3 regions of the Pseudomonas sp. Eth.TT006 genome follow, and region 2 is predicted to be linked to each of the others. Evidence: riboswitches for the same ligand, from Rfam matches in the RefSeq annotation. Region 2 holds a riboswitch; each other region holds the start of a gene.
What was found. A riboswitch is a leader RNA that binds a small molecule or an ion and turns the genes downstream of it on or off. The one in region 2 is predicted to bind cobalamin.
Positions count from the first base shown of each region.

Region 1: it holds a riboswitch for cobalamin, as region 2 does, so the genes downstream of both, ACXR0M_RS06585 (CbtB domain-containing protein) here and cobO (cob(I)yrinic acid a,c-diamide adenosyltransferase) in region 2, are expected to answer to the same signal.
Region 3: it holds a riboswitch for cobalamin, as region 2 does, so the genes downstream of both, ACXR0M_RS07240 (ABC transporter substrate-binding protein) here and cobO (cob(I)yrinic acid a,c-diamide adenosyltransferase) in region 2, are expected to answer to the same signal.

Region 1 is NZ_JBTJEN010000003.1:116,752-122,082, forward strand. Features, by position in the region: gene cobN (cobaltochelatase subunit CobN) at 1-566, opposite strand, end outside; gene cobW (cobalamin biosynthesis protein CobW) at 570-1,640, opposite strand; cobalamin riboswitch at 1,739-1,948, opposite strand; cobalamin riboswitch at 2,927-3,148, shown strand; gene ACXR0M_RS06585 (CbtB domain-containing protein) at 3,270-3,467, shown strand; gene ACXR0M_RS06590 (CbtA family protein) at 3,479-4,177, shown strand; gene ACXR0M_RS06595 (cobalamin biosynthesis protein) at 4,174-4,587, shown strand; gene cobM (precorrin-4 C(11)-methyltransferase) at 4,669-5,331, shown strand, end outside.
Region 2 is NZ_JBTJEN010000015.1:18,692-24,022, reverse strand. Features, by position in the region: gene ACXR0M_RS21620 (C40 family peptidase) at 173-709, shown strand; gene ACXR0M_RS21615 (PQQ-dependent sugar dehydrogenase) at 869-2,182, opposite strand; gene ACXR0M_RS21610 (hypothetical protein) at 2,249-2,833, opposite strand; cobalamin riboswitch at 2,997-3,229, shown strand; gene cobO (cob(I)yrinic acid a,c-diamide adenosyltransferase) at 3,311-3,922, shown strand; gene ACXR0M_RS21600 (cobyrinate a,c-diamide synthase) at 3,919-5,319, shown strand; gene bluB (5,6-dimethylbenzimidazole synthase) at 5,316-5,331, shown strand, end outside.
Region 3 is NZ_JBTJEN010000003.1:288,859-294,189, forward strand. Features, by position in the region: gene ACXR0M_RS07220 (ABC transporter ATP-binding protein) at 1-951, shown strand, start outside; gene map (type I methionyl aminopeptidase) at 1,164-1,955, opposite strand; gene ACXR0M_RS07230 (ParD-like family protein) at 1,952-2,179, opposite strand; gene ACXR0M_RS07235 (Ppx/GppA phosphatase family protein) at 2,457-3,392, shown strand; cobalamin riboswitch at 3,570-3,765, shown strand; gene ACXR0M_RS07240 (ABC transporter substrate-binding protein) at 3,911-4,924, shown strand; gene ACXR0M_RS07245 (FecCD family ABC transporter permease) at 4,921-5,331, shown strand, end outside.

The sequences.
Region 1 (5,331 bases), on a different contig from region 2:
CTCAGTGCGGCGGTGTTTTTCTGTGGGTGGTAAATCGCCGTGCGCGGCAGCGCTTGCGGCTCGCCCCAAGCGTAGTCGCGCGCCAGCCAGCGATTGGCCAGGCAATGGAAAAAGTCCAGCGCGTTGCCCATGCCGCCCTGACGCAGAAACTGCCAGAGACGATCACGATCTGCGGCGGGCACCGTGCTGCGGTCGCTGAGTTCCGGATCGGGACGATCATCGCCCGGCACCAGAATCACCTGCACACCGCGCGCGGCCAGCTCCATCAACCGCTCGACGCCATAACGCCAATAAGCGATGCCGCCGTGCAGCGAGATCAGAATCACCTTGGCGTGGCGCAGCACCTCGTCGACATACAGATCGACCGAAGCGTGATTCTGCACCTGCATCGGGTTGGCCAGGCGCAGGCTCGGGTAATCCTCGGGCAACTGCTGCGCCGCTTCGGCGAGCAGCGCCAGACTGGAGTCGCCGCTGCACAGGATCACCAGCTCGGCGGGGGTTTGGCCAAGGTCGGCGATGTTGTCATCCGACACAAAACCGCCGGGCTGGGTCCTGAGCAGGTGCATGGTTTAAACGCTGAGCGCGGCGCGCAGTTGCGCTTCGAGTTGCGCGGCGTCGAGTTCCTGACCGATCAGCACCAGACGGGTGACGCGCGCCTCCTCGGCGCCCCACTGACGGTCGAAGTGCTTGTCGAAACGCGTGCCCACGCCTTGAATCAGCAGGCGCATCGGTTTGTTCGGGATCGCCGCGAAACCCTTCACACGCAGGATGCCGTGCTGTACCACCAGCTGCGTCAGCGCGTCGAGCAACAGGCTCTCATCGGCTTGCGGCAGTTCAATGGAGATCGAATCGAAGGCGTCGTGATCGTGGTCATCGTGATCGTCATCACCGTCGTGGTGGTGATCGTGATGGCTGTGGCGGCTGTCGATGTGTTCTTCGGAACCGGCACCGAGGCCGATCAGCACGTCGAGCGGCAGACGGCCGTTGCTGGCTTCGATGATTTTTACCGCCGGCGGCAGTTCTTCGGCGACTTCAGCACGTACGCGCGCCAGATCTTCCGGGCTGGTCTGGTCAGCCTTGTTGAGGATCACCAGGTCGGCGCTGGCCAGTTGGTCAGCGAACAGTTCGTGCAGCGGCGATTCGTGATCGAGGTTCGGGTCGAGTTTGCGCTGGGCATCGACCTGATCCGGGAAGGCGGCGAAGGTGCCAGCGGCCACCGCCGGGCTGTCGACCACGGTGATCACCGCATCAACGGTGCAGGCACTGCGGATTTCCGGCCACTGGAACGCTTGCACCAGCGGTTTTGGCAGGGCCAGGCCCGAGGTTTCGATGAGGATGTGATCGAGATCGCCGCGACGGGCGACCAGTTCGCGCATCACCGGGAAGAACTCTTCCTGAACCGTGCAGCACAGGCAGCCGTTGGCCAGTTCGTAGACGCGGCCGGTGGCTTCTTCTTCGGTGCAGCCGATGGTGCATTGCTTGAGAATTTCACCGTCGATACCCAGCTCGCCGAACTCGTTGACGATCACCGCGATACGGCGGCCCTGAGCGTTGTCGAGCATGTGCCGCAGCAAGGTGGTTTTGCCCGAGCCGAGGAAACCGGTGACGATGGTGACGGGGAGTTTGGCCAGTGTTTTCATCGGTATGCCTTTGGCAAAGCGGCGGGCATACGGGACGAGATCCGCTGCGAGCGTGCGCGCGGAAGAATTCGCCACCGGATCACCCCGCCCGGTTGTAGTGAGAAATCGGTCACGAGGCAGGTCTCCTGGCTGACGGTGTTCGGACCTTGGGCCCGGCATTCGCTGCGCCTTCCCGCTGGCTCTGGATTGAGCTGGCAGTGGCGTGGCAGCGAACATCACCGTTCACAGTTGCGGGGGCAGCCGCGGCTTTGACCGCGTTCCCTTCTTAGCTTCGGCATCGCCGAAGAACCTCGAAAGTGCAAGGCTACGCATCGTGTTGGGGTGGGTCAATGGGCTTTTGGGGTTGTTTGAGTTGGGGGCAGATCCGTTGCTGCGGGTGTCGCGGCTGGCGCTGAGTCCCTTTTTTGAAACGCCAAAAAGGATCAGTGGTTTTGGGTTTGTCTGGATTGGGGGCATATCCATTTCTTCGGGTGCTGCCGCTGGCGGTTTCGCTCTTACAGCGAGTCACCTTTTCCAGACGCCGAAAAGGTAACCCAAAAGGCTTGCCCCGGCGTACGGCACTTCGCTGAGGCTCAGTGTTCCCTCGCTACGGTGTCCATCAGGGGGCATCGCCTACGGTTTGCTTCGCTGCACCTCCTCTCGATGTATGCGGCTGCGCCGCACGGCGCTGCGCGCCTACCCCCTGATGGACACCTACGCTCGGCCTGCCGATGGGGCGGGAAGTCAAAAGCCAGATCAAGAGCCAAAGCCAAAGCCAAAGCCAAAGCAGATCAAAAGATCGCAGCCTTCGGCAGCTCCTACATGGGATGCGTTCAAAGAATTCGGTCGGCTGGCAGGCCGCCATCGCGAGCAGGCTCACTCCTACAGTTCAGATCGCGTGCAACCCATGCGGCGAAGCCGCCCCACTCAACAGGATGAGCGTTAGCTCGGCTGCGGCTTTTGATCTTGATCCACGGGCGACGTCGGGAGGCTGAGTGGAGGGATTGATCCGGGGGTGGGAGCGCAGCGACCGTTTGGCGCAGCCAAACACAGCGAGAGGAGGTGCAGCGAAGCAAACCGTAGGCGCTGCGCCCAGATCAATCCCGGAGCGAAGGGACCCCGAGCCCCAGCGAGCGGGCCGGACGTAGGAGCAAGCGTTTTTTTGCTTACTTTTTTTAGGCGTTTGTAAAAAAAGTGAGTCGCCGTAAGGGCGAAACCCTAAGTGGCCGTTACCGCAGCAACGGATATGCCCCCAATACAAGACAATACAACCCATCCAATTGACTCAAATCCCCAGCCCATGCTCTCCTACACAACTTGTTACGGGTGCCCTTCACAGGGTGAAACGGGAAACCGGTGAATCATGTGCTTTACTCAAAGCCATGTCAGTCCGGTGCTGCCCCCGCAACGGTAAGCGAGCGAAGCGTCAGATCCACTGTGCCGGTATGGCATGGGAAGGTGATGCTTGCAGGTCGGCCCCACGCCAACCCCTCGCGAGCCCGGAGACCGGCCCGCAACACACAGCGCGCACCTTGCGCCGCTGACCACGACAACCCGCGGTGGGCGGGCGCTGTTCGACCCCCTGCGTGCCTGACTCGCAGGGGTCTTCATGCGCTCCGTTTACCCGCTGACATTCCAGAGGGAAGCGCTATGTCGATCATCAGCAGCACCGGCAGCACCACCGCCAAAATTTCCAGCACCAGCACCTTGACCCAGCGCCTGACAGCGGCGATCTTCGCCTCGATCCTTGGTGCAGGCCTCGTCTACTTCGCCGGTTTCTCGCACATCGAAGCGGTGCACAACGCCGCCCACGATACCCGCCACAGCGCCGCGTTCCCGTGCCACTGAGACCTGCCGACATGATCAAGCGTATCGCGCAAACTGCAGGTTTCACCGGCCTGCTGGCCGCCCTGCTGCTGACCTTGCTGCAGAGCTTTTGGGTCTCTCCACTGATTCTGCAGGCCGAAACCTACGAGAAATCCGAACCGGTGGCGGTTCATGAACACGCCGCTGGCGTGGCTGCGCACAGCCACGACGCCGAGGCCTGGGAGCCGGAAAACGGCTGGCAGCGGGTGGTTTCGACCACTGGCGGCAATCTGGTGGTGGCGGTCGGTTTCGCGTTGATGCTCGCCGGTCTTTACACCCTGCGCGCCCCAACGAAAACCTCGCAGGGCCTGCTCTGGGGTCTGGCCGGATACGCGACTTTCGTCCTCGCCCCGACCCTCGGCCTGCCGCCTGAGCTGCCGGGCACTGCAGCGGCGGATCTGGCGTCGCGGCAGACGTGGTGGATCGGCACCGCCGCCTCTACCGCCGTCGGCCTGGCATTGATCGTGTTCAGCCGTCAATGGCTGATGAAGCTGCTGGGCGTGGCGATTCTGGCCGTGCCGCACGTGATTGGCGCTCCGCAACCGGAAGTGCATTCGATGCTCGCACCGCAAGCCCTGGAAGCGCAGTTCAAAATCGCTTCGCAGCTGACCAACGTGGCGTTCTGGCTGGCTTTGGGCCTGATCAGTGCCTGGTTGTTCCGCCGCAAGAACGATGGTCAATACCACGCATGACCGCTGACCGCGCAGCGCCGACCTTCGTGGTCGGCCTCGGCTGCCAGCGCGGCTGCCCGGTCAGTACCCTGCGCGCGCTGCTCGATCAGGCGTTGCAGGCGCATCGCATCGAGCTGCGAGCGATCAGAGCCTTGGCCAGCATCGATTTGAAGCGCGACGAGCCGGGCTTGCAGGAGCTCGCCGCGCAACTGGCGTTGCCGCTGCAGTATTTCAGCAGTGAACAACTGGCCAGCTATCAGCCACGCCTGAGTCATCAGTCACAGATTGCCTTCGAGCGCACCGGTTGCTATGGCGTGGCGGAAAGCGCGGCACTGGCGCTCGCCGAACAACTGATTCAAGCCCCGGCAAAACTGCTGATTCCCCGGCAAAAATACGCTCAGGCCACGCTGGCGTTGGCCGGTGCCGCGTAAAACCCCGATAATCACCCTGTTTGATCATGAGCAATCTTCATCTGAAGCACTGCCCTGCCCCGTTTTCCACAGGATTTATTCATGACTGTCTATTTCATCGGTGCCGGCCCCGGCGATCCGGAATTGATTACCGTCAAAGGCCAGCGGCTGATTCGCCGCTGCCCGGTGATCATCTACGCCGGCTCGCTGGTGCCGGCCGCCGTGCTTGAGGGGCATCAGGCCGAAACCGTGGTCAACAGCGCCGAATTGCACCTGGAGCAGATCATCGATTTGATCAAAACTGCCCACGGCAAAGGCCAGGATGTGGCACGGGTGCATTCGGGTGACCCGAGCCTGTATGGCGCGATTGGCGAGCAGATTCGTTATCTGCGCGAACTGGATATCCCTTTCGAAATCATCCCCGGCGTCACCGCCACCGCTGCCTGCGCAGCCTTGCTCGGCGCCGAACTGACCCTGCCGGATGTATCGCAAAGCGTGATTCTGACCCGTTACGCCGACAAGACCGCGATGCCCGTCGGCGAAGAGCTCGGCAGCCTGGCGCAGCATGGCGCGACCATGGCGATTCATCTGGGGGTCAACCATCTGCAGAAAATCATCGCCGAACTGCTGCCGCATTACGGCGCAGATTGCCCGATCGCGGTGATTCACCGGGCGACGTGGCCGGATCAGGATTGGGTGCTGGGGACACTGGAGGACATTGCCGCGAAGGTTGAGGCCAAAGGGTTTCGGCGTACGGCGTTGATT
Region 2 (5,331 bases):
ACGGAGTAGACCTAGACTTTACAAGGTGAAGTTAAAGTCTTACTTGAAGTTTGTCGTATAGCCGCTAGAATCCTGTATCTATATTGATGGCAAACCGCCTGCGTGCTCCGCAGGCGGTTTTGTTTCTGTCCATTTGGCAGAGAAAGCCGCAGCCAGATCAGGTGTTCTGCTTATGACGATGTCGGCCCGCCTTGTTTTGATCTTCTGCGCAGCGCTGCTCAGCGCCTGCGCCAGCCGGACACCGCCGCCTGCGCCCGTGGTGCGCGCGCCGGTCGTGTTCGGACCTTCCCAGGCATTCTCGCCAGCGGCTGAAGACGTGCTGTTTCGCGCGCTCGGTCTGGTGGGCACGCCTTATCGCTGGGGTGGCAACACGCCAGACTCCGGATTCGATTGCAGCGGCCTGATCGGTTTCGTTTACCGTGATGCGGCGGGTATCAGCCTGCCACGCTCGACGCGCGAGATGATCGTGATGCAGGCGCCCAATGTGGGCAAGGAAGGGCTGCAGACTGGCGACCTGATCTTCTTCGCCACCAATGGCGGCTCGCAGGTCAGTCATGCCGGGATCTACGTCGGCGAAGGGCGTTTCGTGCATGCGCCGGCCACCGGCGGCACGGTGAAGCTGGACAGCCTGTCGAAGGCTTACTGGCAGAAGGCGTATCTGAGTGCCAAGCGGGTGTTGCAACCGGAGCATCTGGCGCGTAACCCGTAATCGCTGAAGATTTAAGTGTGGGAGCGACGGTGCGACGATTCGACTTGCTCGCGAATGCGGTATGCCATTCAACTACGGTGTTGAATGAGCTGACGCTTTCGCGAGCAAGTCGAATCGTCGCACCGTCGCTCCCACATTTGTTATGTGTTGGACGCGGAATTACTTGGCGGACGACACCCGCCACACCTTGTTCCCCACATCATCCGCCACCAGCAAACCGCCTTGCTGATCGATCACCACGCCCACCGGGCGGCCCATGGCGTTTTCATCCTTGTCGAGGAAGCCGGTCAGCACATCCACCGGAGTGCCGTTCGGCTTGCCTGCGGCGAACGGCACGAAAATCACTTTGTAGCCACTGTGCGGTTTGCGGTTCCATGAGCCGTGCTGGCCAATGAACGCGCCTTCCTTGAATTGCGCCGGCAAGCTGTTGCCCTCGGCGAAGGTCAGGCCCAGCGAGGCAGTATGCGGGCCGACGGCATAATCCGGTGCGATGGCCTTGGCCACCAGGTCGAGGTTTTGCGGTTTCACCCGCACATCGACGTGCTGGCCGTAATAGCTGAAGGGCCAGCCATAGAAGCCGCCGTCCTTGACCGACGTGATGTAGTCCGGCACCAGGTCGCTGCCGATCTCGTCACGCTCATTGACCGCCGTCCACAGCGCGCCCGTGGTCGGCTCCCACGCCAGACCGTTGGGGTTGCGGATGCCCGAGGCGAAGATCCGGTGATTGCCGGTCGCCCGGTCCACTTCCCAGATCGCCGCGCGACCTTCTTCTTTGTCCAGACCGTTTTCGCCGACGTTGCTGTTTGAACCGACGGTGACGTACAGCTTGCTGCCGTCCTTGCTGGCGATGACGTTCTTGGTCCAATGGTGATTCAGTGTGCCACCCGGCAAGTCGGTGACTTTGATCGGCTGGGTCTTGATCTCGGTCGCACCCGGTTCGTAATGAAAGCGCAGCAGTCGATCGGTATCGGCGACATACAGATCGTTGCCGACCAAGGTCATGCCGAATGGCGAGTTGAGGTTCTGCAGGAACACCGTGCGCGTCTCGGCCACGCCATCGTGATCGGCATCGCGCAGCAGGGTAATGCGATTCGGGCTCGGTACGCCGGCGCCGGCCTTGCCCATGACTTTCTTCATTACCCAGCCACGCACGCCGCTGCTGTCGTCGGGCTTGGGCGGTGCGTTGGTTTCTGCCACCAGCACGTCACCGTTGGGCAACACGTAGAGCCAGCGCGGGTGATCGAGGTCTTCGGCAAACGCGGCCACTTGCGTGCCGGCTGCTGCGGTCGGTTTGCCGCCGGCCGGCCAGCCAACCGCCGGGGCGATGTTAACGGTCGGGATCAGGGTCTTGTTCGGCTCGGGCAGTTTCGGGGCCGGGCCGGTACCGTCGGAGACTTGCAGGCTGGAGGATTCACCGCAGGCGGTGAGCCCTCCGGCGAGGGCGATGACGAGAGCGAGTCGGGTTTTGCGCATTACTGATCTTCCCTATGAATGCATTCCTAATCATAGAGGAGCCTGCGCACCCGATGGTTCAACCGCTCAGCCGCGGGCCTCTTTGAACAGCACGGCGATCCCGGGGTGATAGTTGCCCGCTTCGCTGCGCAATTTGCGGTAGGCGTAGGGGAAATACCAGGCGACGGCGCAGGTGTGTTCCTTCTGCAGGTCGTCGACCATGTCCTGCAACTCTTCCGGGCTGGCGCTGTGCTGGGCCCTTTGCGGGGCGACGAACAGGCAGCCGAGCCTGATGTCGCTGGCGAAACTGATGCGTTTCGCCTCGCTGGTGATGTCCTGCAGTGCCTGGGTCAGATTCAGGTTGTTGACTCGCGGCCAGCGCTGGGTCGCCTGCAGGTAGGCGCGGTCTTCGGCTCCGGCGATAAACAGATCGGCGCGGGCATTGCGTTCGCCGTCCTCGTTCTGCTTGCGCGTGGCCGTGTCGCTCAGCGTGACCAGCTCAGCCATCCAGGCGGCAGCGGAGAGCAATCCGAGATTGGCTTTCTCGTCATGCCAGTAAGGGGGCTCGTTGTCGCCGCGCACCGCGTTGTAGCGATCGATACAGTCAAACCAGCGTTCAAGCATCGGGCGCATGAATTCCAGGCGCGGGTTGCTGATGATCATGCCTTGCATCGTCATCATCCTTATTGTTGTGAGTGCTTTTTCAGTCAAAAGCATGGCTCTTTGATATCACTTGTCTCAGCATGGCACAAGATTGGCGTCAGATAATTGATCGGCGGCAGTTATTCGCTCGACGGCCCCCTCTTTAATTGACGCTCCACCCCCAACCCTCTAACCTTCGCGGCTTGTTTCAGGTGCTCTGTGACGGGTGTCGACAGAGTGAAACAGGGAAGCCGGTGAGGGTTGTCTTCAGACGAAGAGCGATCACACGATCCCGGCGCTGCCCCCGCAACGGTAAATGAGTAAAAGCTGCGCCTTGAGCCACTGCCTCGACAGAAGCGGGAAGGCGCGCAGCCAGGCGATGCGCCGCTCATGAGCCCGGAGACCGGCCTGATCCATCCAGCGGCATCACGGTGGGCGATGCCAGGCTTTTTGCCGTCTATTCTTGTGCCTGCCCGCCGTTATTCAGCCTCAACGGAGAGCTCCCCCATGACCGATTCCCCCGAGCGCGACGCACGCCATCTGGCGCGCATGCAGCGCAAAAAAGCCGTGATCGACGAACGCATCGCCAATTCGCCCGACGAGTGCGGTCTGGTGCTGGTGCTGACCGGCAACGGCAAGGGCAAAAGCAGCTCGGCGTTCGGCATGCTCGCCCGCGCCATGGGCCACGGCATGCAGTGCGGCGTGGTGCAATTCATCAAGGGCCGCAACAGCACCGGCGAAGAGCTGTTCTTCCGCCGCTTCCCCGAGCAAGTGCGCTTCCACGTGATGGGCGAGGGCTTCACCTGGGAGACCCAGGACCGCCAGCGCGACATCGCCGCCGCCGAAGCGGCGTGGGCCGTGTCCCGTGAACTGTTGCGCGATCCGTCGATTGGCCTGGTGGTGCTGGATGAGCTGAACATTGCGCTCAAGCACGGCTACCTCGATCTGGATCAGGTACTCAGTGATCTGCAGGCGCGTCCGCCGATGCAGCACGTGATCGTCACCGGTCGCGGAGCCAAGCCGGAAATGATCGAGATGGGCGACACCGTGACCGAAATGGGCATGCTCAAGCACGCCTTCCAGGCCGGGATCAAAGCGCAGAAAGGCGTCGAACTTTGAATCAACCACGTCACTGCCCGGCGGTGTTGATCGCCGCGCCGGCCTCCGGTCAGGGCAAGACCACCGTTACCGCCGCCCTCGCGCGCCTGCATCGCAATCAGGGGCGCAAGGTGCGCGTGTTCAAATGCGGCCCGGACTTTCTCGATCCGATGATTCTCGAGCGCGCCAGCGGTGCGCCGGTGTATCAACTGGACATGTGGATGGTCGGCGAGCAGGAAAGTCGGCGCCTTTTATGGGAAGCCGCCGGCGAAGCCGATCTCATCCTGATCGAAGGTGTGATGGGCCTGTTCGATGGCACCCCGTCGAGCGCCGATCTGGCGCGGCATTTTGGCGTGCCGGTGCTCGGGGTGATCGACGGCACCGCCATGGCCCAGACCTTTGGCGCCCTGGCGCTGGGACTGGCGCGCTATCAGCCGGACCTGCCGTTCGCTGGCGTGCTGGCCAACCGCGTCGGCACATTGCGCCACGCGCAATTGCTCGAGGGCAGCCTCACTGAAGGCTTGCGCTGGTACGGCGCGCTGTCCCGCGAGACCGGGATCGAACTGCCGAGCCGCCACCTCGGTCTGGTGCAGGCCAGCGAACTGAATGATCTGGACCTGCGCCTCGACGCCGCTGCCGAAGCGTTGGCCAGCAGTTGCGAGGTCGCGCTGCCGCCGGCCGTGGAGTTTGCCGCGCCCACGGTGATCGACGCCGAACCGCTGCTCGAAGGCGTGCGCATTGCCGTAGCCCGCGATGAAGCCTTTGCCTTTACCTACGGCGCCAGTCTCGACCTGCTGCGAGCGATGGGCGCCGAGTTGAGCTTCTTCTCGCCAATCCGCGATACCCGATTGCCCGAGGCTGACAGTCTGTATCTGCCCGGCGGCTACCCGGAATTGCACCATGTCGCGCTGGCGCAAAACACCGCGATGCTCGCGGCGATTCGCGCGCACCACGCCGCCGGCAAACCGCTGCTCGCCGAGTGTGGCGGCATGCTCTATCTGCTCGACGCGTTGACCGATGTCGAAGGCACCCGCGCCGAACTGGTCGGGCTACTGCGCGGCGAGGCGGTGATGCAAAAACGTCTGGCGGCGCTTGCGCTGCAGGTGGTGGATCTGCCGGAAGGCTCACTGCGCGGCCACACCTATCACCACTCGCTGACCAGCACCGAACTGACGCCGATTGCCCGGGGCCTGAGCCCGAATGGCGGACGCGGCGCGGAGGCGGTGTATCGCGAGGGGCGGATGACCGCTTCGTACGTGCACTTTTATTTTCCGTCGAATCCGGGGGCGATTGCTGCGTTGTTTGCGCCAGACCTCAAGGCCGCCATCGCTGGCAAGCCAGCTCCCACAGTGGGCGGTGATTTGCCTGAAGAAATGCATTCCCCTGTGGGAGCTGGCTTGCCAGCGATGGGGCCATGACCGACAACGCCT
Region 3 (5,331 bases), on a different contig from region 2:
AGCAGCGGCGAGATCCTGGTCAATGGCCAGTCACTGGTCAACGTGCCGCCGCACAAACGCGACATCGGCATGGTGTTCCAGCGCTACTCGCTGTTCCCGCATCTGTCGGTGCGCGACAACATCGCCTTCCCGCTGGCGATCCGCAAACTCGCCACCGCCGAACGCGACAAGCGCGTCGACGCGATGTTGAAACTGGTGCAGCTCGAACAGTTCGCCCATCGCCGCCCTTCGCAACTCTCGGGCGGCCAGCAGCAACGGGTCGCCATCGCCCGGGCGCTGGTCTACGAGCCACGCATCCTGCTGATGGACGAACCGCTCGGTGCGCTGGATAAAAAGCTGCGAGAGGATTTGCAGGATGAACTTCGTCAGTTGCATCGGCGCCTGGGCATCACCATCGTCTACGTGACCCACGATCAGGAAGAAGCCATGCGCCTGTCGCAGCGCATCGCGATTTTCAGTCACGGCAAGATTGTCGGTCTGGGCAGCGGTTATGACCTGTATCAGAACCCGCCGAATGCGTTTGTCGCCTCGTTCCTCGGCAACTCGAACTTCCTCAAGCTCAAGGCGCAAGGCAACGCGGCGGCGAATTTCGAGGGGCAGTCGCTGTCGATTCGGCTGACCGCCGGACTGCATACCGATCAGGATGTGCTGCTGATGGTGCGCCCGGAAAAAGCTCTGGCGCTGAGCGTGCAGCAGGCCAGCGAAGAGCCGTTGGCGGCGGGCTGGAATGAGGTGTCAGCGCAGGTGGTGGAAGTGCTGTTTCTTGGTGAGAGCCAGACTTGCAGCGTGGTCACTTCGGGCGGGACGTCGATGACGGTCAAGGCCTTGTCGGCCGCGGGCATGCCGCTCAAGGCCGGGGATCCGGTGCGCGTGCGCTGGGCCACGGCGGATGCCTGCGTGTATACCGAGTGGACCGAAGGCGACCTCAACAAAGCCGCCGGGGCCCACTGAGCCCCCTGTAGGAGCTGCCGCAGGCTGCGATCTTTTGATCTTGTTTTTTAACCATCAAAGTCAAAAGATCGCAGCCTTCGACAGCTCCTACAGGAATGCATTCCAAATGTGGGAGCGGGCTTGCTCGCGAATGCGGTGTGTCATGCAATGGAGATGTTGACTGACACGGCCTCTTCGCGAGCAAGCCCGCTCCCACAGGGGTTTAGTGGTGTTCAGGTAATTGGGGCATAGCCTTCGATTTGATCCGGCCACGCCGTGAGGATTTCGAACCCGGTCTCCGTCACCGCCACCATGTGCTCCCACTGCGCCGACAGCGAGCCGTCCTTGGTCAGCACCGTCCAGCCATCCGGCATGTTCTTCACATGGCGCTTGCCGGCATTGAGCATCGGTTCGACGGTGAAGATCATCCCAGCCTTGAGCTTCATGCCCTGATTGGGAAAGCCGTAGTGCAGAATCTGCGGTTCATCGTGATAGACCTTGCCGATGCCGTGCCCGCAATACTCGCGCACCACACTGAAGCCTTCCCGCTCCGCCAGACTCTGGATCGCATGGCCGATGTCGCCCAGTGTCGCGCCCGGTTTGACCACGCGAATGCCCGCGCACATGGCGTCGTACGTGGTCTTGATCAGGTGTTGCGCTTCAGGCGTCGCCTCACCGACCACGTACATGCGGCTGGTGTCGCCGAACCAGCCGTCCTTGATCACCGCGATGTCGAGGTTGAGGATGTCGCCGTCCTTCAGTGGCGTGCCCGATGGAATGCCGTGACACACCACGTCGTTGACCGAAGCGCAGACGGTTTTCGGGAAGCCGTGATAGCCGACGTTGGCCGGAATCGCCTTCTGCACATTGACGATGTAGTCGTTGCACAGCCGATCCAGCTCATCGGTGGTCACCCCGGCCTGCACATGCGGCACCAGCATCGCCAGCACTTCGGCGGCGAGTTGGCCGGCGGCGCGTGACTGGGCGATCTCGGCGGGGGTGTTGATCTTGATCGGGTTTCTCATGCGCTGACGGCTTCCTGAGTCAGTTGATGCAGATCCAGCCCGCCGTTCTGTTCGGCGCGGATCAGCAAGCGGCAAATGGCGCTGTGGTCGAGGTTGGGGTGCAGCTCGGCGAGCATGCCGATGCGCATCCAGTGCTCGGCCTGCGCGTTGATCGAGCGGCTGAGGGCAGTGCTGGAGATGCGCAGGTTCTCGTGCATGTCCTCGGAAATCTTGACGATACCCATAAACGAATCCGATACGTTGTGTATATGGAACGTATATTACCCAACACCCCGTCGAGATTGCAAACCCGATCCCTGTAGGAGCTGCCGAAGGCTGCGATCTTTTGATCTTGCTTTTCACAAGATCAAAGTCAAAAGATCGCAGCCTGCGGCAGCTCCTACAGGAATTTCACAGGCTTACCTTCATCGAAGCGCCCCACCCGCGTCATCAGGATGTCATCAACCGCACGGCACACTCCTCGCCACCGCGAGTCATCGCCGCACGTTTGCAAGGACTCTCATGAAAGACGACGACGCACTGTTTGCCGCCATCGACCTGGGTTCGAATGCCTTTCGCCTGATGATCGGGCAGTCGGTGCGCAGCCGGAAGGGCCTGCAGATCCAGGAAGTGAAAACCCTGCGCGAACCGGTGCGCCTCGCCGAGGGCTTTGACGGCGGTACGCTGGATGCCCTGGCGCTGACTCGTGGCTGGCAGGCGCTGGCGCGGTTCGGCAAGAAGCTGCGCGGCTTCGAACCGGGCCGTGTACGCGCTGTGGCCACCAGCGCCGTGCGCGAGGCGGACAATGCGCCGCTGTTTCTCGCCAGCGCGGAAAAGCATCTGGGGTTTCGCATCGATGTTATTTCCGGCCACGAAGAGGCGCAACTGGTCTACGCCGGCGTCGCCCACACCCTGCCCGACGCGCACGACCTGCGGCTGGTGGTCGACATCGGTGGTGGCTCGACCGAGCTGATCCTCGGCCAGGGCGCGCAACCGTTGCTGACCGAAAGCATCGCCATCGGCAGCGGTACGTTGAGCGCGCGGTTTTTCCGTGGCGGCGAGATTTCCGCCGCCGCCCTGCAGGAAGCCGAGCGCTTCGCCCTCCTGCAGTTGGAAAAAGTCGCCCGGCGTTATCGCGCGCAGGGCTGGCAGCAGACCATCGGCTCCTCCGGCACCGCGCGCATGCTCGCCAAAGTACTCAAGGCCAACCGTCTCAACGACTTTGCCGAGGACGGCATCACCTATGCCGGCCTGCTTCGCCTGTCGCTGTTGCTGCTGCAGGTACAGAACGTGCGCCAGCTGAAACTCGCCGGCCTGCAGCCGCATCGCGAAAGCATCCTGCCCGGCGGTCTGGCGATCATGCTTGCCGCGTTCAAGGCGTTCGGCATCGCGCAAATGCTCCCGTCCGAACCGGGTCTGCGTCTGGGCGTGCTGCACGGTTTGATGAGCCAGCACTGATCCCCCGCAACTTCTCCAGACAAGGATCTCTTGTGGTGAGGGGATTTATCCCCGATGGGTCGCGTAGCGGCCCCAAAAAACGGGCCTGCTGCGCAGTCCATCGGGGATAAATCCCCTCGCTACAGGGTTCTCTTCCATGGATCCTGTGCATTGCAACTCCCTTTACTCAGCACTATCCGCTACCATGCCGGCGCCGGTTCCCGAACGGGAATAATAGGGAATCCGAGGTGCGCGCCGCGCATTGATCGGAACTGCCCCCGCAACTGTAGGTGCCGAGCCTGCTCCACGACTGCCACTGGGTGAAGACCCGGGAAGGCCGGAGCCCGGGCGATGACGCATCAGTCAGGAGACCTGCCGGCCGAGTAATTCACTAACCGGCGGGGTGTCCGGGAAGGACATCGTGCCGCGCGCATTGTTGTGGGATGGCCGGCCTTGCGCAGCTGTCCCGGCGGCGTTCCATGATGTGTTTCCAGTCCGTACGCGCCCGCTCCCCGTACGGTTCCATTGGAGACTGCCGCATGTCGCTGCCCCGCGTTGCCACTTTGATCACCGGTCTGGCCTTCAGCGCCCTCGCCCACGCAACGCCTGGGCACTATCCGCTGACCATCGAAAACTGCGGCAGCACGCTGACGTTTCAGCACGCCCCGAGCCGCACCGTCAGCATCGGCCAGGCCGCCACCGAAATGCTCTACGCCATGGACCTGAGCGACAAAGTGGTCGGCACCTCGTTGTGGTTCAACAACGTCCTGGCGCAATACAAAGCACAAAACGAGAGCATTGAGCGCCTCGCCGACAACGAGCCGAGCTTCGAAGCGGTGATCGGTAAACGCCCGGAACTGGTCGCCGTGGAACTGGAGTGGATGGTCGGCCCGCAAGGCGCGGTCGGCACCCGCGAGCAGTTTCATGAGCTGCAAATCCCCACTTATCTGCTGCCGTCCGACTGCGAAGCCAAAGACAATCTGGTCGGCGCCGACGGCACGCGGCTCGCTCCGTTTCGCATCGAGACGATCTACAAAAGCGTCAGTCAGCTGGCCGAAATCTTCGATGTGCGCGACCGTGGCGAGCAGCTCAACGCCCAACTCAAGGCCAGCCTCGCCCGCTCGATTGCCACCGCGCAAACCGTGAAGCACAAAGACCTTAGCGCGCTGGTGTGGTTTTCCAGTGCGCAACTCAACGTCGAGCCGTTTGTCGCGGGCCACAAAGGCGTGCCTGACTTCATGCTCAGCACGCTTGGCGTGCGCAACATCGTCGAGTCCGATGAGGAGTGGCCGACCGTCGGCTGGGAAACCATCGCCAAGGCCAACCCGACCTTTCTGGTGATCGCACGCATGGATCGCCGACGCTTCCCCGCTGACGACTACGAGAAAAAACTCGCCTTCCTGCGCAGCGACCCGGTGACGCGCAACATGGACGCGGTGAAAAACAACCGCATCATCATCCTCGACGCCATGGCCCTGCAGGCCAGCCTGCGCATGTTCGATGGCCTGGAACAACTGGCCGCCGCCATCAACGGCTACGACCTGCCGCAATGAGCAAAAGCCTGATCCGTCTGTCGCTGGCCCTGCTGATTCTGCTGATCGCGGTCATTGCGGGTGTGGCCATCGGCGAAACGCCCATTGCGCCGGACGTGGTCATGCAGGTGCTGGCCAACAAACTGTGGGCCGCCGGCCATGCGCTCGATCCCATCGACGAAGGCATCGTCTGGAACTACCGGCTGACCCGCGCCCTGGTCGCCGCTGCTTGCGGTGCCGGGCTGGCGACTTGCGGGGTGATTCTGCAATCGCTGCTGCGCAATCCGCTGGCCGATCCGTACCTGCTGGGGATTTCCGCCGGCGCCTCGACCGGTGCGGTGATGGTTGCCTTGCTGGGCGTCGGCGCCGGGGTGATTTCGCTGTCGGTCGGCGCCTTCGCCGGTGCAGTGACCGCGTTCGTGCTGGTG